3 regions of the Nocardiopsis mangrovi genome follow, and region 1 is predicted to be linked to each of the others. Evidence: riboswitches for the same ligand, from Rfam matches in the RefSeq annotation. Region 1 holds a riboswitch; each other region holds the start of a gene.
The links. Region 1 has a riboswitch for cobalamin ahead of ACFO4E_RS15830 (ABC transporter substrate-binding protein). Riboswitches for the same ligand answer to the same signal wherever they lie in the genome.
Positions count from the first base shown of each region.

Region 1 (7,669 bases):
ACGGGCGCCGCGATGTTCGGCCTGGCGCCGGAACCGCTCATCGGCCTGGCGGAGACGCGCCTCTCCGACGGGCCCACCGGCGTGCGCGGGCCTGAGTTCATCGGCGGCCCCGCGTCGGCCCTGCTGCCCAACGCCACCCTGATCGCCCAGCACTGGAGCCGCGACACCGCCCACGACGTCGGCGCGCTGCTGGCCGAGGAGGCGTCGGCACAGGGCGTGCACGTACTCCTGGGGCCGACCGTCAACCTGCACCGCACCCCGCTGGGCGGGCGGCTGTTCGAGGCGTTCAGCGAGGACCCGCTGCTCACCGGGGACCTGGCCGTGGGCTATGTCCGCGGGGTGCAGCAGGGCGGGGTCGCGGCGACCCCCAAGCACTTCCTGGCCAACGAGTCGGAGACCGACCGCACCACCATGGACTCCGTCGTCGACGAACGCACCCTGCGCGAGGTGTACCTGCTGCCGTTCGAGATGCTCGTGGCCGAGGCCGGGCCGTGGGCGGTGATGGCCTCCTACAACCGGGTCAACGGCACCCCGGCGACCGAGCACCGCCGGCTCATCGAAGGTGTGCTCAAGGGCGAATGGCGCTACGACGGCCTGGTCATGTCCGACTGGTTCGCCACGACGTCGACCGCCGCCAGCGCCAACGGCGGCCTGGACCTGGTGATGCCCGGTCCCGGCGGGCCGTGGGGCGGGCGGCTGGTGGAGGAGGTGCGGTCGGGCTCGGTCCCCGAGCCGGTCGTCGACGAGCACCTGCGCCGGCTGCTGCGCCTGGCCGACCGGGTCGGCACGCTCGGCCCGGAGCCGCGGCGGCCCGTCCCCGCACCGGCGCCGGACTCCCCCGCGCGCCGCGACGCGCTGCGCCGGCTGGCGGCCGGGGGGATGACGGTGCTGGTCAACCGCCGCGGGACCCTGCCGCTGACGGTCCCCTCCGGAGCGGTCGCGCTCATCGGCCGGCACGCCACCGAGACCGTCGCGCAGGGCGGCGGCTCGGCCATGGTCCGGCCGCCCCACGTGGTGGGCATCGCCGAGGGCCTGACCGCCGCGCTGGGCACCGAGCACGTGCGCGTGGTCGACGGCGTGGAGGTGCGCGAACGCCCGGTCGCCACCGAAGGGCTGCTGCGCGACCCCGTCGACGGGAGCCCGGGGATCCGGGTCGTCGCCCGCGATGCCGACGGCGGCGTGGTGGAGTCCCGCCACATCGACGGCGCCGACGTCCTCGCCGGACACGGGGACGGGTGGCTCGCCGGCGCCGCGACCGTCGAACTCTCCGCGGAACTGGTCCTCGACCAGGCCGCCCGGGTGCAGATCGGGGTGCGCGGGTCGGGGTCGTGGACCGTCCGGGCGCCCGGGATCTCGGAGACCACCACCCTCGCCTCCACCGACGGGCCGGGCGCCGACATGCTCAGCCCGCCCGTGTGGACGGCCGAGTCCGTGGCCGAGCCCGGTGCCCCGATCACCGCGACCGCAACGGCCGGGGACTGGGTCCGGCTGCTGGGCCTCGTGGCCCGACGCGCGCCCCGGCCGCCTCAGGACGCGATCGCCGAGGCGGCCGAGGCCGCCCGGGAGAGCGCGGTGGCGGTGGTGGTCGTCGGCCTCACCCAGGAGCAGGAGAACGAGGGCGGCGACAAGGCGACCCTCGCGCTGCCCGGCGAGCAGGACGCCCTGGTCGAGGCGGTCGCCGGCGCCGCCGAGCGAACCGTGGTGGTGGTCAACGCCGCCACCCCGGTCCTGATGCCGTGGCTGGACCGCGTGGACGCCGTCCTGTGGGCGGGTCTGCCGGGCCAGGAGGCCGGCGCGGCGGTGGCCGACGCCCTGCTGGGCGAGGTGGAGCCGGCGGGACGGCTCGTCACGACGTTCCCCGCCCACGACGGCCGGGGCCCGGCGTGGTCGCCCGTCCCCGTCGACGGCGTCGTCCGCTACACGGAGGGGCCCGCAGTGGGCTACCGGGGCTGGGACGCCTCGGGCGAGGAGCCGTTGTTCTGGTTCGGACACGGCCTGGGCTACGCCACGTGGGAGTACGGGGCGGTGGAGGCCGACACCGACGGCGGCGTGGTGCGCACGGTCGTGGTGTGGCTCGCCAACACCGCGACGCACCCGGGCCGCGAGGTCGTCCAGGTGTACCTGCGGCCGGCCGGCGACGAACCGGTGCGGCTGATCGGCTGGGAGGCGGTGACGGTCGCCGCCCAGGAGGAGACCCGCGTCCGCGTCGACTGCGACCCCCGTGTCCAGCGCGTATGGGACCCGGAGGAGTCCGGCTGGACCCCGTTGGCCGGCGGCGAGATCCTCGTCGCCCGCGGCCTCGGCGACGTCCGCGCCCGCATCCCGCTGGAGGGCTGACCCGGCGCGACCCGGCCCGTTCCTTCCTCCCCCGTGCGCCGGCCCCGCCGCGCGCGACCGCGGCCGGGCCGTGTGATCCGGGCGCCCGCGGTCGCCGCGGCGGGCGGTCCGCCCCGGCTCAGCGGAAGTCGGCGGCGTGGTCGCGGGCCCATTGGGCGAAGGTCCGCGCCGGGCGGCCGGTGACCTGCTCCGCGGTCGGCTGCGGGCCCAGCGCCGCCGGGTCGAACGCCGCGACCTCCTCAGGGGTGGTCTCAGCGCCTCCGTAGTCCTCGAACCCGAGGAGGAAATCGGCCGCCTCCCCGGCGAAGCCGCCCATCGCGCGGTACATCTCGCGCGCCTGCTCCGGGGTGACCTCCTCGTGGGCGACCTCCCTGCCGATGGCCGCACCGATGGCCGCGACCTGCTCCCGGTGGCTGAGCAGCTCCGGGCCGTTGAGGGTGTAGGCGGCGCCGGCGTGGCCGCCCTCCAGCAGCGCCGCGCAGGCCACGTCGGCGACATCGGCCTCGTGGACGGGGAACCACGCGGCGTCGGGGAAGGGGTCGCGCACCACGTTCTCCGCTCGGATGGACGGTCCCCAGAGGGCGACCTTGTTCAGCGCGAACTCACCGGGGCGGACATGGGTCCACTCCGGCACGGCCGCCTCCACCGCCCGCTCGACCGGGAGGTGGAAGCCGGCGTCCAGGCCGCCGGTGACCGCGCCGGAGGACAGCACCACGACCCGCCGCACCCCGGCGGCCGCGGCCCGGCCGGCGACCTCGTCCGCGGTCGCCGCCACCGGGAAGAGGAACATCCGGTCCACACCCGCGAGGGCGGGCTCCAGCGTCGCGGGAGCGGCGAGGTCGCCCGCGACGACCCGGACGCCCGCCCCGAACGCGGCCCTCGCGGGCGCACGCGTGAGTGCGCGGACCTCCTCCCCGGCGGCGGTGAGCCGCTCGGCCACGAGCCGGCCGATGTTTCCCGTCGCTCCGGTGACCAGGGTCGTCATGTTCGCTCCTCGAAGTCGTGGTGTCCGCGGCGGCGGTTCCCGGCGGCCTCGGGCCGGCCCGGGGTTCCGGCACGCCGAAGGGGCGTCCCGGGTCGGGCGCGCAGTGGCGGGATGCGGTGGCGGGCCGCACGCGAGGGTTCTCCCCCGGCCCGCGGGCGGCCCATCCTCACGCACCCGCCGACCGGAACGCAAACGCGAATATGCTGTTCATGTTCGCTCTGACCTGCGATGACGCACGCCCCGCACGCGCGCGCCACACGCGTCCGGCACCGTTCTCGCGCCATGGCGACCCGCCCTGACGTGCGGCTTCGCAGGTCCGGAACCCGCGCACGGGATGTCCGTGCTCGCGGTCGCCGGTGTTCGCGCCCCGCAGCCGGTGCGCGGGGCGGCGCCGGATCAGCCGTCGTCCCCGGCGAGGAAATCCAGGACGAGCCGGGCGACATCGGCGGGGCGCTCGGCGAGCACCGCGTGGCCCGCGGCCAGGCGGGCGGCGCGCAGGCGGGGCCGTTCCCGGGCGAGGTCCGCCAGGGCGTCGCCGACCCCGCGCCGGTGCGCGGCCATGAGGTCGGCGAACTCCTCCTGGCCGGGGGTGTCCTCGGTGGCGAGCACGGCGAGTGTGCGGGCCCCGGTCCTCTCATAGGCGGCGAAGAGGTCGAGGCCCTCCATGGCGCGGCGGATCCGCGCCAGCGGTTCCCGCAGGGGGCGCGCGAAGCGGCGGCCGGCGCCGTCGGCCGCCGTCAGGCTCCGGTACACGCTCGCGGCGAACGCGTCCTCGGACGCGCCGAGCCGGCGCGCGGAGGAGCGCGCGGCCTCGGCCAGCGCGCCGGCGTCGGCCGGCCCGAGCGGGCTCGCCCGCTGCTCCTCCATCGCCGAGAACAGCGCACCCAGCCGTTCCCGCTGTTCGGCCGCGCGCTCCGGCGCCATCCCCGGATGGCGCCGGCCCGCGCCGAGGACGGGGTGGCCGTCGAGGTTGGCGACGCCGGGGCACTGGGGGTGGCGCTCACCCCACAGGACGGCGACCATGCCGCCGAGCGACGCGCCCACCACGGCGGGCTCCTCAGCGCCGAATTCCGCGACGACCGCCTCGATGTCGCCCAGGACGGCGCCCCATTCCCAGGGCCCGTCCCCGGAGTGCCCGCTGTTGCGCAGGTCGGTCGCGATGACCCGGTGGCGGGCGGTGAGCCGCGGGGCGACGGCGGCCCAGTCCTCCAGGGTGCCGCCGAGGCCGTGCACGAGCACGACGGGGGTGCCCTCCCCGCCGAAGTCGCGGGCGGCGATGGGCACGCCCGAGGAGTCGATCACCCGGTCGCGCCACGACGGCCGGGGGTGGGTGGTGTCTGCCATGGGGGTATCGGTCCTTGTCGTCGGTGCCGCCGCACGGCGGCGCCGGGAAGCGGCCGCGCGGGCCGGCGCGGTGCCGGCTCGGGGTGGTGGAGGGCGGGCGGGAGGCGGTCGCGACGGTGCCCGGCCGTCGTCGGCGGCCAGGGGCCGCCGCGCCGCGGGGTCGGTCGTCCGCGCACGGGGAACCCGTCGACCGGCCGTGCGGCGGTGTGGGGCCGACCGTCAGGTGTCCGCGCGTGCGGGGTACCCGTTGAGCCGTGCGCGGACGGAGCCGGTGTGGACCCCGCCATCGGGGTGGGCCGCGAGTTTGCCGCGCCGGACGAGGTCGTGGACCCCCTGGCGGGTGATGCCGAGCATCGCCCCGGCGACCGCGTAGGAGACCCGGACGGCGCCGGGGTGCCCGGCTCGGCGGGCGACGGTCCGGCCCAACGGGGTGGCCCACCACTCCGCGGGCGGGTCGAAAGCGGTGTCGCCGGGGTAGAGCGCCGCGATGATCCGGGCCACCGCGTGCACGGCGGCGCGGTCGTCGGCGCCGAGCAGGGCCGCCGCCCATTCCCCGGCCGCCGCGGCGACCCGCGCCCGCACCCGCTCCACGGAGGCGTCGCCGTCGAGCAGGATCTCCAGCGGGTCGAGGAGCCGGGCGGCGGCGACGGCCGCGAGCTGGTCCGCGAGCGCGCCGTGCGCCGGGGACGGGGTCGGGGTTCCGGTGTGCACGTCGCGCCTTCCCATCGATCCGTTCGTTATCTTGACGCCAATCGTCAAGTACTTGCTAACTCGTGTCAAGTATCATGTGCGGCAGGGCCGGAACGACCGACGCTGGAGACGCCGATGATCGTCGCGGACGCGCGGGGCAACATCCTGGTGGCGTTTCACCGGGTCCGGGAGGAGCAGGCGGCCCCCACCGCGGGGACCGTGCCCGTGCCGCTGGCCCTGATGGTGGCGGTGGACGCCGGCCGCGTCCTGCTCGTCTTCGACCGGGCCCGCCGCCAGTGGGAGCTGCCCGGAGGCCGCATCGAACCGGGTGAGGCCGCCGCCGACGCGGCACGCCGTGAACTCGCCGAGGAGTCCGGCGCCCGCGCGGCCGCCACGGAGTTCGCCGGACTCGCCGAGTTCGACCTCGCAGGGCCGTCGCCGGACGCGCCGCGCCGCCGCGAGTTCGCCGCCGTGTTCCGCGGCGGTGTCCGTGCATCGGCCACCCCGTTCGCCCCCACCGGTGAGATCGCGGGCACGACGCTGTGGACCCGCGGTACCCCGCTGGCGGGCGCCTCGCCCATCGACACCCGCATCGCCCGGATCGTCCTGCGGGGGGCGGCCGGGTGACACCGGTCCGTCCACCCGCCCCGCGGCCACCGTCGCCGGCCGGCCCCTTCGCCGCCCGCCCGGGCAAGGCCCGGGGCGCCCCCGAGGACGCCGGATCCGGTGTGATAGGTTGCGCCCGCCAGTCGAACCCGTGCTTTTCGGGTCAGGGAATCCGGTGGGAATCCGGAGCTGACGCGCAGCGGTGAGGGGGACGGGCGGGGCAGCGGCCACTGGACGGACGTCCGGGAAGGCGCCTCACCCGGGGGATCCCGAGTCCGAAGACCTGCTGGCTCCTCCGGGCGCCCCATGGCGCGCGGAGGGGACATACGTTCGCCGGGCTCCGCGACCGAGCCCCCGACGCCGAAGGACCCCTATGACGGCCCCCCGCCGTTCCGCGCCCGCCTTCGCCCTCACCGCCGCCCTGCTCCTCGTCCCCCTCACGGCCTGCGGCCCCGGGACCGGCGCAGGGACCGACGCCGGCACCCGGGACGCGGCGGGCTATCCGCGCACCGTCGACGACTGCGGCCGCGACGTCACCGTCGACAGCCCCCCGCAGCGCGCCGTCTCCCTCAACCAGGGTGCGACCGAGATCCTGCTCTCCCTCGGCCTGGCCGACCGCATGGCGGGCACCGCCACGTGGACCGACCCCGTGGCCGAGGGCCTGGAGGCGGCCAACGCCGATGTGCCCCGCCTGGCCGACAACGCACCGTCCTTCGAACGCGTCCTGGCCGAGGAGCCCGACTTCGTCGCCGCCTCCTTCCAGGGCACGCTGGGAGAGGGCGGCGTCGCCCCCCGCGAGGACTTCGAGCGGCTCGGCGTCCCCGTCTACCTCTCCCCCACCGAGTGCGGCAAGACCGACAGCGGCGAGGACGGCGCGCGCGAGGAGCCGCTGACCATGGACGCCGTCCACACCGAGGTCCGCGACCTCGCGCGCGTGTTCGGCGTCGAAGAGCGCGGCGAGGAGCTGGTGGCCGACCTCCAGGGCCGGATCGAGGCGGCGACCGCCGATGTCGACGCCTCCGGTACCACCCTGCTCTACTGGTTCGCCAACGCCGAGTCCCCGTACATGGCGGGCTGCTGCGGTGCCCCCGGGATCATCACCGAGGCCGTGGGCGCCCGCAACGTCTTCGACGACACACGCGACGAGTGGCCGCAGATCAACTGGGAGACCGTGGCCGAACGCGACCCCGACGTGCTGGTCATCGGCGACCTCACCCGCGACAGCCAGACCGCCGAGTCCGCCGCCGCCAAGATCGGGTTCCTGGAGTCCCACCCCGTCACCCGGCACATGGACGCCGTCGAGAACGAGCGCTACGTACTGCTGAGCGGTGCGGCCCTGAACCCCTCGATCCGAACGGTGGAGGGCGTCGAGCAGGTGGCCGACGCCCTGCGCGGCTTCGGACTGGCCGGCTGAGCGGGCACATGGCCGGACCCGCAGTCCGCACGGCCCCCGGTGTGCGCCGCATGGCCGTCCTGTGGTGCGGCGGCCTCGCGCTGCTGGCCGCGTCGGTCGCCGCCGCCATCACGATCGGCCCCGCGGGCATCGCCGTCGGCGACGTCTGGGCGGTCGTGGCCGCGCGCGCCGGCTGGGGCGAGTCGGGGCTGACGCCGATCCGCGAGGGCATCGTGTGGGAGCTGCGGCTGCCCCGCACGATGCTGGCCGCGGTGTGCGGCGCCGGCCTGGGGGTGTGCGGCGCGATCATGCAG
Region 1 covers NZ_JBHSFQ010000014.1:115,730-123,398, reverse strand. The annotation lists gene ACFO4E_RS15855 (glycoside hydrolase family 3 protein) at 1-2,337, shown strand, start outside; gene ACFO4E_RS15850 (NAD(P)H-binding protein) at 2,456-3,322, opposite strand; gene ACFO4E_RS15845 (alpha/beta fold hydrolase) at 3,719-4,666, opposite strand; gene ACFO4E_RS15840 (hypothetical protein) at 4,886-5,392, opposite strand; gene ACFO4E_RS15835 (NUDIX domain-containing protein) at 5,492-5,983, shown strand; cobalamin riboswitch at 6,086-6,267, shown strand; gene ACFO4E_RS15830 (ABC transporter substrate-binding protein) at 6,336-7,376, shown strand; gene ACFO4E_RS15825 (FecCD family ABC transporter permease) at 7,385-7,669, shown strand, end outside.

Region 2 (7,669 bases), on a different contig from region 1:
GCCCTCCGCACCCAGGTACACGGGGATGCGCGGGCGCAGCGGATGGGTGATGGACCTGAGCGGCTTGCCCAGGCCGGTGCCGCCGGGGTAGGGCAGCGGGTAGTGCGGTCCGCCGCCGGTCACCGGTGCCTCGCGGCGCCACACCTGGCGCATGATGTCGATGTACTCGCGGGTCCGCTGCAACGGGCGGGGGAAGGGCCGGCCGTACCAGCCCTCGACCACCTGTGGCCCGGACACCCCGATCCCCAGCCGCAGCCGGCCGCCGGAGAGGTGGTCCAGGGTGAGGGCGTGCATGGCGGTGGCCACGGGGGTGCGCGCCGACATCTGGGCGATCGCGGTGCCCAGTCCGATGTTCCGGGTCCGCGCGCCGTACCAGGCCAGGGGGGTGAAGGCGTCGGAGCCGTAGGCTTCGGCGGTCCACACCGACGTGTAGCCGAGCGCTTCGGCGGCGCGGACCGACTCCGTGGCGTCGTCCGCGGCGGCCCCCCAGTAGCCCACGGCGAGACCCAGTTCCAGATCGTCGGCCACCTGCGCTCCCTCGGTCGTCGTCGCGTCCCTGCGGCGCATACTAGAACGTGTTCCAGTTCGAGGGAAGGGGAGCCGCAGGCGATCCGGTGCCCCGAGCGGGCGGTCAGCAGCCTCCGCCGCCGTCACCACCGCCGCCGTCCCCGGAGGATCCGCCGTCGCCGCCGCCGCGGCCATGGCGGCCACCGCCGCCCGAGGGGCTCACGAACTCCGCGAGGACGCCGATCAGGATCAGCAGGCCGAAGCCCAGGGCGACCCACTTCCCCCAGGCGGGCGGCTCCCTGTCCTCGCGGGGGGTCGTCAGGTAGTCCAGAAGCCCGCCGATCAGCGGGTCGGCGGCCATGGGCATCGCGGTCGCGATGCCCATGGCCGCATCGAGGAGGAAGCCCGCGATCACCCGTACCCCCGGCCGTTCGCGCTGCCGGCTCCGGCCGGGCGGGAACGGCCGGGATCAGTCGCCGCCCCCGCCGCCACCTCCACCGCCGTCGCCGCCACCTCCGCCGCTGTCTCCTCCCCAGCCGCCCCACCCGCTCGATCCGCCGTCGTGCACGGCCTTGTCGCCCCCGGCCGCGTGGCCGCCGCTCCCGCCCGGGTAGCCGTCACCGTAGGAGCGCGGTCCGGAATCGCTCCCTCCTCCGTCTCCGCCGCCTCCACGGCCGCCCCGCCGCCTCCGCGGCCGGGTCGTGCTCGTGTTGTAAGCGGGACGGCCGCGCAACGCCGCCACCGCCAGCACCACGACGATGCCCCCGATCGCGATCAGGAACAGCGCCTCGATGAAACCCATGCCCGTCCTCCCTTCTCGACTGCCCGCCTTCGATCGCGCCGTCTGCTCTGTCCGGAGACGATCAGCCGCCTCCCCGCCGTCCCAGTGGTCGCTGCCGGAGAACCCCGTCGTCGCCGGAGGGGTGGTCCCGGCCGCGGGAGCCCGTCTCGATGACGCTCACGCCCGCCTCTGCCCACCCGTCCGCTCCGTGCGGCCGGATCAGCATCCACCCCCACCGCCCCCTCCGCCTCCGTCGCCGCCTCCTCCGCCTCCGCCGCCGTCCGACCAGCCTCCGCCGTAGTACCCGGCCCCGCCGCCGGGTGTCCGCCGCCGGGGCGGCGTGCGCCCGCCCGAGCGGTTGAGGGCCAGGCCGGCGAGCCTGACGATCAGCAGCACCACGACCGCGGCTCCCATGACGGTGAAACCCAGTTCGACGACGCCCACATCCGCCCCTTCCTATCCGCCCCGCCTTCCGGGGGCGGCTGCGGCGGCGGGATACCCCATTGGGGGTCGTCCATGCCGGTCCGGGCGATTCGGCCGGATCTGGCCTGGTCGTCGCCCGGTCGGAGGCACCCGGCGGCCGGAGGACCCGCGCAGGCGTGTGAGATCGTGGTGGGCGGCGCCGACCGGCGGGGACCGTGATGCCCCGCCGTCAGCAGGAACCCGGTGCGAATCCGGGGCGGTCCCGCCACTGTGACCAGGGAGCGAACCCGCGACCATCGCCACTGCCGGAGGTCCCGGTGGGAAGGCGGCGGGGGAGCGGCGATCTGGGAGTCAGGAGACTGCGCGGCGCCACGACCGACCCCTATGGGCGTGGACTCCCGAGGAAGGACCGAACAGCGTGGGCGCTTCCGCTCGCTACCCCTTCACAGCCGTCGTCGGCATGGACGACCTGAAACTCGCCCTTCTGATCAACGCGGTATCGCCGGCGGTCGGCGGGGTGCTGGTCCGCGGTGAGAAGGGGACCGCCAAGTCGACGGCGGTGCGCGCCCTGGCGGCGCTCCTGCCCGGCATCGGCGTCGTCCCCGGGTGCCGCTTCGCCTGCGACCCCGCCGCCCCCGACCCCGGGTGCCCCGACGGGCCCCACGACCCCGGGGCCGCCGCCGATCAGCGCCCCGCGCGCCTGGTCGAACTGCCCGTCGGCGCCAGTGAGGACCGCCTCGCCGGCTCCCTCGACCTCGAACGCGCGCTCACCGAGGGGGTCAAGGCGTTCGAGCCGGGGCTGCTCGCGGCGGCCCACCGCGGCGTCCTCTACGTCGACGAGGTGAACCTCCTCCACGACCACCTCGTCGACCTGCTGCTCGACGCCGCCGCGATGGGGACGTCGCACGTCGAGCGCGAGGGCGTGTCGGTGCGCCACGCCGCCCGGTTCCTGCTCGTGGGCACGATGAACCCCGAGGAGGGCGAGCTGCGCCCCCAGCTGCTCGACCGGTTCGGCCTGACGGTGGAGGTCGCCGCGACCCGCGACCCCGCGCAGCGGGCCGAGGTCGTCCGGCGCAGGCTCGCCTACGAGGCGGACCCCGCCGCCTTCGCCGCCCGCCACGCGGACGAGGAGGCCGAGCTCGCCGCGCACATCCGCGCAGCCCGCACGCGGCTGCCCGGCGTGGCCCTCTCCGACGCCGCTCTGCGCCAGGTCACCGCGGTCTGCGCGGCCTTCGAGGTCGACGGCCTGCGCGCCGACATCGTCACCGCGCGCGCCGCCATGGCCCTGGCCGCGTGGCACGGCCGCGCCGAGGTCAGCGCCGACGACGTCCGCGACGCCGCCCGCCTGGCCCTGCCCCACCGCCGCCGGCGCGACCCCTTCGACGCCCCGGGGCTCGACGAGGACCGCCTCCGCCAAGCACTCGACCAGGCCCGCGACGACGACCCCGAACCCCCTGACGGCGGTTCCGGCGGGCCGGACGGCGCGCCGGACCGCGGCCCCGACGGCCCCGCCGGAACGGAGGACTCCGGGCCCGGGTCCGGGGAGCCGTCCGGCGCGGAACCCGCCGGCGGCCCCGGCCCGGACGCGCGGGCGGACGGTCCCGCGGGGTCCGGAGCCTCCGGGGCACAGGCTCCCGACGCCGACGGCGCGCAGACCCCCGGCGACGGCGGGCCGCCGCCCGGTGACACCCCCGGCCGCCCCTCGGAGGCCGACGGCACCCCCTCTGACGCCGCGCCCGCCTACCGGCCGCGGCTCTTCAGCGTCCCCGGTACCGGCGCCGGCGCGCCCGGCCGCCGCTCGCGCGCCGAGACGCCCCTGGGGCGCACCACCGGCGCCCGCGTCCCCGCCGAGCGCGTAGGCGCGCTGCACCTGGCCGCCACCGTGAACGCGGCGGCCCCGCACCAGCGCGCGCGGGGCCGCGCCGGCCGCGGCCTCGTCCTGCACCCCGCCGACCTGAGGGAGGCCGTCCGCGAAGGCCGCGAGGGCAACCTCGTGCTGTTCTGCGTCGACGCCAGCGGCTCCATGGCCGCACGGCAGCGCATGCGCGCCGTCAAAGGAGCGGTCCTGAGCCTGCTGCTCGACGCCTACCAGCGCCGGGACAAGGTCGGCCTCGTCACCTTCCGCGGACGCGGCGCCGAACTCGACCTGCCGCCCACATCCTCGGTCGAAGCCGGCGCACGCCGCCTGCGCGACCTGCGCACGGGCGGGCGCACCCCGCTGGCGGCCGGCCTGCTCCGGTGCGCCGACGTGCTCCGCGTCGAGCGCCTGCGCGACCCGCAGCGGCGCCCGCTGCTCGTGGTCGTCACCGACGGCCGCGCCACCCACGGGGGCTTCGGCGATGCCCAGCGGGCCGGCGCGCTGATCCGCGCCGGAGGGGTCCGCAGCGTCGTCGTCGACTGCGAGTCGGGGCCGGTGCGCCTGGGCCTGGCCGACCGGCTCGCCGCCGCGATGGACGCCACCCCCGTCCTGCTGGAGGAGCTGCGCGCCGACACGCTGAGCGGCCTGGTCCGGCACGCGCGCGGCGCCGCCTGACGCGTCGCCGCGGCAACGCGGGCAAGAGGAGGACGAGGAGAGAGAGGAGAGACATGCCGAAGGGCGTACCGGCCCACGTGCCCGATGACGGGCTCACCACCCGCCAGCGCCGGAACCGGCCGCTGCTGATGGTGCACACCGGCCCCGGGAAGGGGAAGTCCACCGCGGCGTTCGGGCTGGCCACCCGCTGCTGGGCGCAGGGCTGGGACATCGGGGTGTTCCAGTTCGTGAAGTCCGCCAAGTGGCGGATCGGCGAGGAGCGCGCGCTGCGCGTCCTGGGCGACTCGGGCGAGGGCGGCCGGGTCACCTGGAACAAGATGGGCGAGGGGTGGTCGTGGATCCGCCGGCCCGGAGCCGAGCCCGACCACGCCGCCGACGCCGCCGAAGGGTGGGAGCAGATCAAGCGGGAACTGGCCGCCGAGACTTATCGGCTCTACGTCCTCGACGAGTTCACCTATCCCATGAAGTGGGGCTGGGTGGACGTCGACGACGTCGTCGCGACACTGCGCGACCGCCCCGGCGCCCAGCACGTCGTGATCACCGGGCGCGACGCCGACCCGCGGCTCCTGGCCGCCGCCGACCTCGTCACGGAGATGGCCAAGGTCAAGCACCCCATGGACGCCGGGCAGAAGGGCCAGCGCGGCATCGAGTGGTGACCGCCGGCGCGGGTGCGGCCCGGCCGGTGCGCCGGCCGCACCCTTCCGTTCCGTACGTCAGGCCAGGTCGGTGCGGATGAGGCTGTAGACGGCGAGGTCGGTGCGCCCGGTGTGCAGCGGCATCGCGCTGCGCTCGACGCCCTCGAAGGTGAACCCCGCGCGTTCGGCCACGCCGCGCGACCCGGTGTTGGCCGTGCCCGCCTTCAGCTCGACCCGCTGGAACCCCTGGTCCAGCACCGCCCACCGGGAGACGGCGATCACCGCCTCCGTGGCCAGCCCGCGGCCGCGCGCCTGCGGCGCCAGCCAGTACCCCACCTCGGTGACCCGCGCCTTCCACGCGGTGCGGACCAGCCCGAACGAGCCGGCGAAGGCGCCCGTGGCGGTCTCGATCGCCGCCCACTGCTGGCCGTCACCCGACACCCGCGCGCTGGGCGCCTCCACCAGGCACCAGTGCTCGGCGTCGGCGCGCGTGAAGTCCCGCCCGGGTTCCGGCAGGGGGAGCCACCGCTGTGTGAGCGGGTCGCGGACCGCATTGTGGACCGGCCCGATCTCGGCCTCCGTGAAGGCGCGCAGGGTCAGGCGCTCGGTGCGCAGGATGACGGCGGGCATCGTCGACGCCCGCTCCGTCGCGGTCATGGCGCGCTCCCGTCGGCGAAGGCCCGCACCGAGCCCAGGAACCGGGCCGCGGCATCGGGGAACCCCGCCCAGTGCAGGTGGAGGTAGGAGGCGTTCAGACTGGCACCGGAGAAGCCCTCGCCGCCATCGGTTTTCCACTGCCAGGCCGGTGCCGCTCCGCGCTCGGGGGTGACGGCGGTGCGGTGGAACTCGTGTCCGCGCACCCGGGTGCCCGCGGTGGCCAGGACCGAGTCGGCGACGGCGACGGCGTGCCGGTAGCCCAGGGTGAGCCGCCCGGTCATGCGCGCCTCGGCGGGCAGCACACCGCACATCGGCGCACCGTCCAGGCTGCGCGCGAGGTAGAGCAGGCCGGCGCACTCCGCGGCGATCGGGGCGCCGCGGCCGGCCAGGCCGGCGACGGCCGCGCGCAGCGGCGCGTTGGCGGACAGTTCGGCGGCGTGCACCTCCGGGAAGCCGCCCCCCACGATGAGGCCGTGCGTGCCGTCCGGCAGGGCCGCGTCGCGCAGGGGGTCCACCGTCACCACATCGGCGCCTCCGGCACGCAGCAGTTCGGCGTGCTCGGTGTAGCCGAAGGTGAACGCGGCGCCGCCGGCCACCGCGACCCGGGGCGGTCGCGCCCCGGAGGGCGCGCCGATCTCGTCGGCGGCGTTCCACGCGGGGGCGGCCAACGGGGCGGCGGTGCGGGCCAGCGCCACGATGGCGTCCAGGTCGCAGGAGTCCGCGACCAGCGCGCCGAGCGCGTCGACCGCCGACCGCGCCGCCGCCGCGCGCTCGGCGGCCGGGATCAGCCCCAGGTGGCGCGACGGGGTCGCGACCGCCTCGTGCCGGCGAACGGCCCCCAGGACCGGCACGCCGACGCCGTCCAGCGCGTCGCGCACCAGCTCCTCGTGCCGGTCGGAGCCGACCCGGTTCAGGATCACGCCGCCCACGCGGACGCCGGTCTCGTAGGTGCAGAAGCCGTGGACCACGGCGGCAACGGACCGGCCGGCCCGGGCGGCGTCCACCACGAGGACGACCGGCGCACCCAGCAGCGCCGCGACGTGCGCGGTCGATCCGGCATCGCCCGGACCGTGGAAGCCGCGCGGTTCGGCGGCGCCGTCGAACAGGCCCATGACGCCTTCGACGACCGCGATCGTGGTGCCGGCCGCGCCGTGCCGGAACAGCGGTGCGACGCGGCCGGCACCGCACAGCACCGGGTCCAGGTTGCGGGGCGGGCGCCCGGTGGCCAGGGCGTGGTATCCGGGGTCGATGTAGTCGGGCCCCACCTTGTGGCCCGATACGCGCTCCCCGCGGGCGGCCAGCGCCGCCATGAGGCCCGTTGCGACGGTGGTCTTCCCGCTCCCCGAGGCCGGGGCGGCGATCACCACCCGTGGCACCTGCGCCATCCCGCGCCCCCGATCCCCCGTGGCTTCCGGTCATCCGACGACCGCCCAGGCTACGCGGCCCCCCGCCCTCCGCCGACGGCGGGAGGAGGCGGGGGTGGGAGGATGCGGCCGGAGACCGCGGACGCGACAGCGGCGCCGCGGGCCGGGTGCCGCGGGCTTGCGCCGGCGACCGAGGGCGGAGGCGGGAGGCGGGAGGCGGGCGATGAGGTGCGCGGACCCGGCCGGTGTCCGCCGGCGGTGCCGGGCGGCCGGTGGCCTCCGGCCCGTGCCCGGGAGCCCGCCGCGTCCGCGAGGACGATGCCGCGCCATTGGGCCGTTGAGAGCGGGTCACGCCGTGCCGGAGGGGCGATGAGTGCGGCGGACACCGGTCCGCCGGACGGCGCCGGTCCATGGCAGGAGCCGGCCTTGGTGGTGGGTGTCGGGGCGGCGCGAGGGGTGGCCGCCGCCGAGGTCGGCGCGCTCATCGACGCGGTGCTGGCCGGCGCGGGCCTGTCCCCGGCCCGGGTGCGGGCGGTGGCCACGGCCGACGCCAAGTCGGGCGAGGCCGGGATCCTGGCGGCGGCGCGCGAACGCGGCTGGGCGGTCATCGCCTATCCGGCCGCGGTCCTGGCCGCCGTCGACGTGCCGCACCCCAGCGAACGCGTCCGCGCCGCGGCGGGGACGCCCAGTGTGGCCGAGGCGGCCGCACTGCACTGCGCGGCGGAGGCGGGCGGGGGCGCCGACCTCGTCGTCGGCAAACGCGCGGCGG
Region 2 covers NZ_JBHSFQ010000003.1:346,258-353,926, reverse strand. The annotation lists gene ACFO4E_RS05450 (LLM class F420-dependent oxidoreductase) at 1-528, opposite strand, end outside; gene ACFO4E_RS05445 (hypothetical protein) at 632-892, opposite strand; gene ACFO4E_RS05440 (hypothetical protein) at 977-1,309, opposite strand; gene ACFO4E_RS05435 (hypothetical protein) at 1,508-1,732, opposite strand; cobalamin riboswitch at 1,945-2,073, shown strand; gene ACFO4E_RS05430 (putative cobaltochelatase) at 2,130-4,244, shown strand; gene cobO (cob(I)yrinic acid a,c-diamide adenosyltransferase) at 4,298-4,900, shown strand; gene ACFO4E_RS05420 (GNAT family N-acetyltransferase) at 4,958-5,536, opposite strand; gene ACFO4E_RS05415 (cobyrinate a,c-diamide synthase) at 5,533-6,921, opposite strand; gene ACFO4E_RS05410 (cobalamin biosynthesis protein) at 7,330-7,669, shown strand, end outside.
Region 2: another riboswitch for cobalamin. It lies ahead of ACFO4E_RS05430 (putative cobaltochelatase); the one in region 1 lies ahead of ACFO4E_RS15830 (ABC transporter substrate-binding protein).

Region 3 (7,669 bases), on a different contig from region 1:
GGCGATCGACGACGGCGGCGTGACCATCATCGACGCCCGCGCCCTCCAGGCGGGCGCGCTGTTCGAGCTCGACCTCGTCGACACCGCCTACGCCCAGCTGGAGCGGTTGCGCTCGGAAGGCCCGCGCAACCTGCCCACCTACATTCACATCGCCGAGACCCTCCAGGCGCACGACGACCTCAAGGGCGCCCACGCGTGGGCCACCCTGGGGGTCGAGCGGTTCCGCCACCAGGACGTCTCGCCGTATGTGCACGACCTCCTCATGGAACTGCTGCGCACCCGCTACCGGATCCGCGTCGACCTCGGTCTCGAGGAGGACGCCCTGGACCGCCTGATCGACGGCTGACCGCCGGCCGTGCCGACCGCCGCGCCCCGGTAACGGGGTGGCGGAGGACGGATCGCCGCCGCGCCCGCACACCGGTCGAGCGGGTACCCGCGCGCACCCGTTAGCACGGAACGGGTCGTCCTGTCATCCGCTGAGCAGCGTGACACGCGCTCATCTTGCGGTGTTCGCCGTTGGCTGCCCCTAGATGTAGTATCGCTCGCGCTGGTGGTTCACCGGGGCGCCTCCCCGGTGAGGCAAGAGGGAACCCGGTGCGAATCCGGGACTGCCCCGCAGCGGTGAGCGGGAACGACCGCCGTCAACGAGCACTGGGCGCACGGCGCCCGGGAAGCGACGGCCAGTAGGACCGGGCCGGATCCGGCCCCGGCGCCCGCGAGTCCGAAGACCTGCCACCGGTGTGCGCGCACGTCGCGCACTCGCAACGGGGCCTCGAGGGTGGGCCGCCGCGGATCAGGGGACGCCCGCCACGGGACCGACGTGGCCGCCCCTTGCCTGCGTGCCTCCCCGACAGGACCCGACCGGTCCACGTCTACCTGGTTGGAGCCACGCATGACCCTCGACACCGACACCGCCCCGGCGGGCGCGGCGCCCGCGCCGCCCGCGACCGACCCCCTGACGAGGGCCGCGTCGGTGGTGCACGAGGCGTGCGCCGGGCTCGCGGGCGTTTCGGCCGAGGCGATCCTCACCGAGGCCAGGCGCAGCCTCTACCCGGGCATCCGCCCCGACGAGCTGGAACTCGCGCTGGTCATGGCCGCCCGCGCCTTCGTCGAGGCCGACCCGGACCACTCGCACGTCGCCGCCCGGCTGCTGCTGGACAAGCTCCGCCGCGAAGCCCTGAGCTTCCTCGCGGGGCGGCCCGACGAGGCCGGCCAGTCGGAGATGGCGGGCCGCTACGCCGGCTACCTCGCCGACTACGTCGCGCGCGGCATCCGGCTGGACCAGCTCGACCCCGAACTGGCGTCCTTCGACCTCGGCCGCCTGGGCGCCGCCCTGCGGCCCGAGCGCGACCTGCACTTCACCTTCCTCGGCCTGCAGACCCTCTATGACCGGTACTTCCTGCACAGCGACGGCACCCGCTACGAGCTGCCGCAGGCGTTCTTCATGCGCGTGGCCATGGGCCTGGCCCTGCGCGAGGACGACCGCGAGGCGCGCGCCATCGAGTTCTATGAACTGCTGTCCTCGTTCGACTTCATGTGCTCCACGCCCACCCTCTTCAACTCCGGCACCCGCCGCGCCCAGCTGTCGTCCTGCTTCCTGACCACCGTCGGCGACGACCTCCAGTCGATCTTCCACGGGATCAGCAACAACGCCCTCCTGTCGAAGTACTCCGGCGGACTGGGCAACGACTGGACCCCGGTCCGCGGCATCGGCGCCCACATCAAGGGCACCAACGGCCAAAGCCAGGGCGTCGTCCCGTTCCTCAAGATCGCCAACGACACGGCGGTGGCCGTGAACCAAGGGGGAAAGAGGAAGGGGGCGGTCTGCGCCTATCTGGAGACCTGGCACATCGACATCGAGGAGTTCCTCGACCTGCGCAAGAACACCGGTGACGACCGGCGGCGCACCCATGACATGAACACCGCCAACTGGGTGCCGGACCTGTTCCTGCAGCGGGTCGAGAACGGGGGCGAGTGGACGCTGTTCTCGCCCGACGAGGTCCCCGATCTGCACGACCTCTACGGCGCGGAGTTCGCCGCCGCCTACACCGCCTACGAGCGGGCCGCCGACGCCGGTGGGATCAAGGTGTGGCGCCGGGTGCCAGCCGTCGATCTGTGGCGGCGCATGCTCACCATGCTCTTCGAGACCGGCCACCCGTGGATCACCTTCAAGGACCCCTGCAACCTGCGCTCCCCGCAGCAGCACGCCGGCGTGGTGCACTCGTCCAACCTGTGCACCGAGATCACCCTCAACACCAGCGCCGACGAGGTGGCGGTGTGCAACCTGGGCTCGGTCAACCTCGCCAACCACACCGGCCCGGACGGGCTGGACGCCGAGCGGCTGCGCCGCACGGTGCGCACGGCGGTGCGGATGCTCGACAACGTCATCGACGTGAACTACTACACGATCCCCGAGGCCGAGCGCGCCAACATGCGCCACCGCCCCGTGGGCCTGGGCCTCATGGGCTTCCAGGACGCGCTGTTCCGGCTGCGGCTGCCCATGGCCTCGCAGGGCGCCGTGGAGTTCGCCGACGAGAGCATGGAGCTGATCTCCTACCACGCCATCGAGGCGTCGGCCGAGCTCGCGGCGGAACGGGGAGCCTACGCGTCGTTCGCGGGATCGCTGTGGAGCCGGGGCGTGCTGCCCATCGACTCCCTGGACCGGCTGGCGGCGGCGCGCGGCGGCGACCTCGACGTCGACACCACGGAACGGCTGGACTGGGCGGGCCTGCGCGAGCGCGTGCGCACCCTGGGGATGCGCAACTCCAACGTCATGGCGATCGCGCCGACCGCCACCATCGCCAACATCACCGGTGTCGGGCAGTCGATCGAGCCGATCTACCGCAACCTCTACGTCAAGTCGAACATGTCGGGCGACTTCACCGTGGTCAACCCCTACCTCGTCCGCGACCTCAAGGAACGGGGGCTGTGGGACGACGACATGGTGACCCGGCTCAAGCTGCACGACGGCAGCCTGGGCGCCATCGAGCGGGTACCGGCCGAGCTGCGCGAGCTGTACGCGACCGCGTTCGAGATCGATTCGGCGTGGCTGGTCGACGCGGGCGCGCGGCGGCAGAAGTGGATCGACCAGGCGCAGTCGCTGAACCTGTACATGGCGGCGCCGAGCGGCCGCAAGCTCGACGAGCTGTACCGCCGCGCCTGGCGCAAGGGCCTCAAGACCACGTACTACCTGCGCTCGCAGAGCGCCACGCACGTGGAGAAGAGCACCTTGAAGGGGACCGACGGCCGGCTGAACGCGGTCTCGGCGGCTCCGGCGGTTCCGGCTCCCGCTCCGGCGCCGGTCCAGGACGCGGGGGCGGTCTGCTCCATCGAGGATCCCGACTGCGAGGCCTGCCAGTAGCGGCGCCCGCGCCGTGCCCCCGGCGGGTGCGCCCCGCGCCCCTCGTGCGCCCGCGGGACGCGCCGGCGGCGACGGCTCCGCCCCGCCGCACGGCGCGCCCAGCGCTCCGGCCGCACCCCGTCCCCCGTCCCCTGTACCCGCCGAGCCGGCGCTTCTCCGGCTCGCGCATCGAACCGCACACCCGACTAGACCGGACCCGAAGCCATGACCAGTGTTCTCGAACCCGCCACCGGCGGCCTCGGCGCGATCGAGCGCGACGCCGCCCGCGTCAGCGTCGACGACAAGGCGATGATCAACGCGCGCGCCGACGTCAACCAGCTGCTCCCCCTCAAGTACCGGTGGGCGTGGGACAAGTACCTCGCCGGCTGCAACAACCACTGGATGCCCACCGAGGTCGCCATGCAGGCCGACATCGCGCTGTGGAAGTCCCGCGACGGTCTCACCGACGACGAGCGCCTGATGCTCAAGCGCAACCTCGGCTTCTTCGCCACAGCGGAGTCGCTGGTGGCGAACAACATCGTGCTGGCGGTCTACCGGCAGCTCACCAACCCCGAGTGCCGCCAGTACCTGCTGCGCCAGGCGTTCGAGGAGGCGGTGCACACGCACACCTTCCAGTACATCTGCGAGAGCCTCGGCCTGGACGAGGGCGAGCTGTTCAACATGTACCGGGAGGTCCCCTCCATCACGGAGAAGGACGCCTGGGCGCTGAAGTACACCCGCAACCTCGAAGACCCCGGGTTCACCACCGGCACCCCGGAGGCCGACCAGGCGTTCCTGCGCGACCTCGTGGCGTTCTACGTGGTGTTCGAGGGCATGTGGTTCTACACCGGGTTCGCGCAGATCCTCTCGCTGGGCCGGCGCAACAAGATGGTCGGCATCGCCGAGCAGTACCAGTACATCCTGCGCGACGAGTCGATCCACCTGAACTTCGGGATCGACGTCATCAACCAGATCAAGATCGAGAACCCGCACCTGTGGAGCGACGCGTTCCAGGCCGAGGTGCGGACCATGCTCACCGAGGCGTGCGCGCTGGAGGTGGCCTACGGCCGCGAGACCATGCCGCGCGGCATCCTCGGGCTCAACGGCGAGCTGTGCGAGCAGTACATGCGCTTCATCACCGACCGCCGCGCCGAGCAGATCGGCCTGGCACCGATCTTCGGCGAGACCGAGAATCCGTTCCCGTGGATGTCGGAGATGATGGATCTGAAGAAGGAGAAGAACTTCTTCGAGACGAGAGTCATCGAGTACCAGTCGGGGTCAGGACTGGACTGGGACTGACCCGCAGCAATCTGTTCCTCTCCCGGTTCGCGCAGGGGTGTTCCCGCCTGATGGCGGAATCGGGAGACGGTCTCGCTCTGACCGCCGGTGCCTCCCGTGGAAGGCGCCGGCGGTTGTGCGGTCCCGGGTCGCCCCCGCCGGCCACCAACGGGCGGTGCACCGTCACGACGCCATCGGGTCCGATCCCGGCGCGTCCGGGGCCGCCCCCGGATCGGCGCCGCCCTCACCCGCGCGTTGATGTGTCCCACATCACTTTTATGTGAGTTGAGTGTGCCGTTTGCGGCACCCCCTTGACTGATGCCCGTCGCCCAACCCCGATGACGAAGGAGAGCGACGACATGGCACAGCCCGCACTGATATCGGTCAAGGACTTTTTCCGTACACCGGAACGTACCGCTGCGACGATCTCACCGGATGGCGCCAGGATCGCCTATCTGGCGCCGTGGAAGAACCGGCTCAACGTCTGGATCCAGGACCTCGATTCCGGTGCCGGACCCCGGTGCGTGACCGCCGACGAGACCCGCACCGTGCTGCGGTACACGTGGACCGACGACCCGCGCTGGCTGCTCTACCTCCAGGACACCGGAGGCGATGAGAACTGGCACGTCTTCCGCATCGATCTGGACGACCCGCAGGCGCCGGCCGTCGACCTTACCCCGTTCCCCGGCGCGACGACTCCCGGCCTCGAGTTGGCCGCCGCGCGTCCAGGTAAGGCGATCGTCCAGCTCAACGCGCGTAACGTCGCCGAATTCGACCTGTACGAGATCGACATCGCCAGCGGCGAACTCACGCTGCTGGCCGAGAACCCGGGCCCTGTCACCGGCTGGCTGTACGCCGGTGAGGGGCGTCTGTTCGCCCAGACCCTGGAGGACGACGGCACCTACGTGTTCGCGCGGCGGGACGGCGAGACCGGCGAGCTGCACCGCGTCGCGACCTTCGACGGCGCCGACTATCCGATCAGCGCTTACCCGCTCGAGGCCACACCCGACGGGACGGGTGCCTGGATCGGCTCCAACCGCGGCACCGACCACACCCGCCTGGTCCGGCTCGACCTGGCCACCGGTGAGGAGACCGAGGTCGACAGCCACCCGGACTACGACCTCGACACCCGGGCACAGGTCTTCCCGACCTTTCCGCATCCGCTGATCCGGGACCGGCGCGGCGAGCTGCTCGGCGTCCGCTACCAGGGCGAACGGCAGGTGATCCGCGCACTGGACCCCGACTTCGCCGAGGTCCTGGCCAACCTCGAACGGCTGTCGGAGGGCGACCTGGGCGCGGTGTCGTGCGACGACAGCGGCCGGCGGTGGGTGGCGAGCTTCGTCCACGACCGCGACGCCAGAGTCACGTGGTTCTACGACCACGACGCCGGTGAGGTGCGGCTGCTGTTCCGGTCCTCCCCCCACCTGGACCCCGACGCGATGGCGCCGATGACGCCGGTGACCATCACCGCCCGCGACGGACTGGCGCTGCCCTCCTACCTCACCCTGCCCGTGGGGGTCGATCCCACGGGGCTGCCGCTGGTGCTGCTGGTGCACGGCGGCCCCTGGACCCGCGACAGTTGGGGCTTCGACCCGAGCGTGCAGTTGCTGGCCAACCGCGGCTACGCGGTGCTGCAGGTGAACTTCCGCGGTTCGGGCGGGTTCGGCAAGGCCCACATGCAGGCCGCGATCGGCGAGTTCGCCGGCAAGATGCACGACGACCTGATCGACGCCGTGGACTGGGCGGTGGCGCAGGGCTACGCCGACCCCGACCGGGTGGCGATCTTCGGCGGCTCCTACGGCGGCTACGCCACGCTGGTGGGCGCCGCCTTCACCCCCGACCGCTTCGCCGCCGCGTTCGCATACGTCGGCATCTCGAACCTGGCGAGCTTCATGCGGACCGTTCCGGAGCACGCCAAATCCAGTCTGGTCAACAACTGGTACCGCTATGTCGGCGACCCCGACGACCCGGAGCAGGAAGCGGACGTGCTCGCCCGCTCCCCGATCAGCCGGGTGGATGAGATCCGCACGCCATTGATGATCGTCCAGGGCGCCAACGACGTCCGCGTCGTGCGAGCCGAGTCTGACAACATCGTCGCGGCGCTGCGCGAGCGCGGGGTCGAGGTCGAGTACCTCGTCTTCGACGACGAGGGTCACATGTTCGTCAACCCGGAGAACCTGATCGCCATGTTCAGCGCCGCTGAACGCTTCCTCGCCCACCACCTCGAAGAGCGGAACGGTCATGACTGACCACAATCCCACCCCCCTCCACGTCGGCTACGCCGGGGGCGCCCGGCCCGAGCCGGCCGCGGGCCCCAAACAGCCCGGGATCGACAAGGGCACCCTGTCGTCGATGCTCTATGCGGCCGTGCCCGTCGTGGTCTTCGCCACCGTCGTCGGCTTCGTGCCACTGCCGATCGCGATCGGGCTCTCGATCGTCGTCGCGCTGGGCATCATGGTGTTCCAGATGATGCGCGGGCAGAAGTTCACCAACGCCATCGGCGGCGTCATCGCCGTCTCGCTGGCCGGGGGCGTCTCCGCCTACACCGGATCGGCCAACGACTTCTTCCTGATCGGCATCTGGGCGGCGCTCGCGGGCGGCGTCGTCTCCCTCGCCTCGCTCGTCGTGCGCCGGCCTCTGACCGGGCTCATCTGGAACGCCGTGCACGGCAACGACAAGCCCTGGCGCCAGGACCGGCCCACCCTGCTCGCCCACGACCTCGCCACCCTCGCGGTCACGCTCATGTTCGCCGCGCGGTTCGCCTTCCAGCAGTGGGCCTACCTCGCGGACTCCACCGCCTGGCTGGCCACCACCGACGTCGTGACCGGCACCCCGCTGACCGTCCTGGCCGGGATCGCGGTCTTCTGGGCTTTCCGCCGCTCCACCAAGAGACTCATCAACAAGACCGACGAGACGGTCCCGAGGCAGCCCTGACCACCCCATCCGACACCGGCCCACGGGGCACCGCCCCGCTGGGCCCGGTTCCTCCCCGGCCCCGGAGGAATCCCCCGGCCCGGGTTTCAGGGGGCCGCCGGGCCACACGCCGCCGAG
Region 3 covers NZ_JBHSFQ010000017.1:52,461-60,129, reverse strand. The annotation lists gene ACFO4E_RS17610 (hypothetical protein) at 1-346, shown strand, start outside; cobalamin riboswitch at 535-751, shown strand; gene ACFO4E_RS17605 (ribonucleoside-diphosphate reductase subunit alpha) at 893-3,361, shown strand; gene ACFO4E_RS17600 (ribonucleotide-diphosphate reductase subunit beta) at 3,566-4,639, shown strand; gene ACFO4E_RS17595 (S9 family peptidase) at 4,978-6,867, shown strand; gene ACFO4E_RS17590 (DUF3159 domain-containing protein) at 6,860-7,552, shown strand.
Region 3: another riboswitch for cobalamin. It lies ahead of ACFO4E_RS17605 (ribonucleoside-diphosphate reductase subunit alpha); the one in region 1 lies ahead of ACFO4E_RS15830 (ABC transporter substrate-binding protein).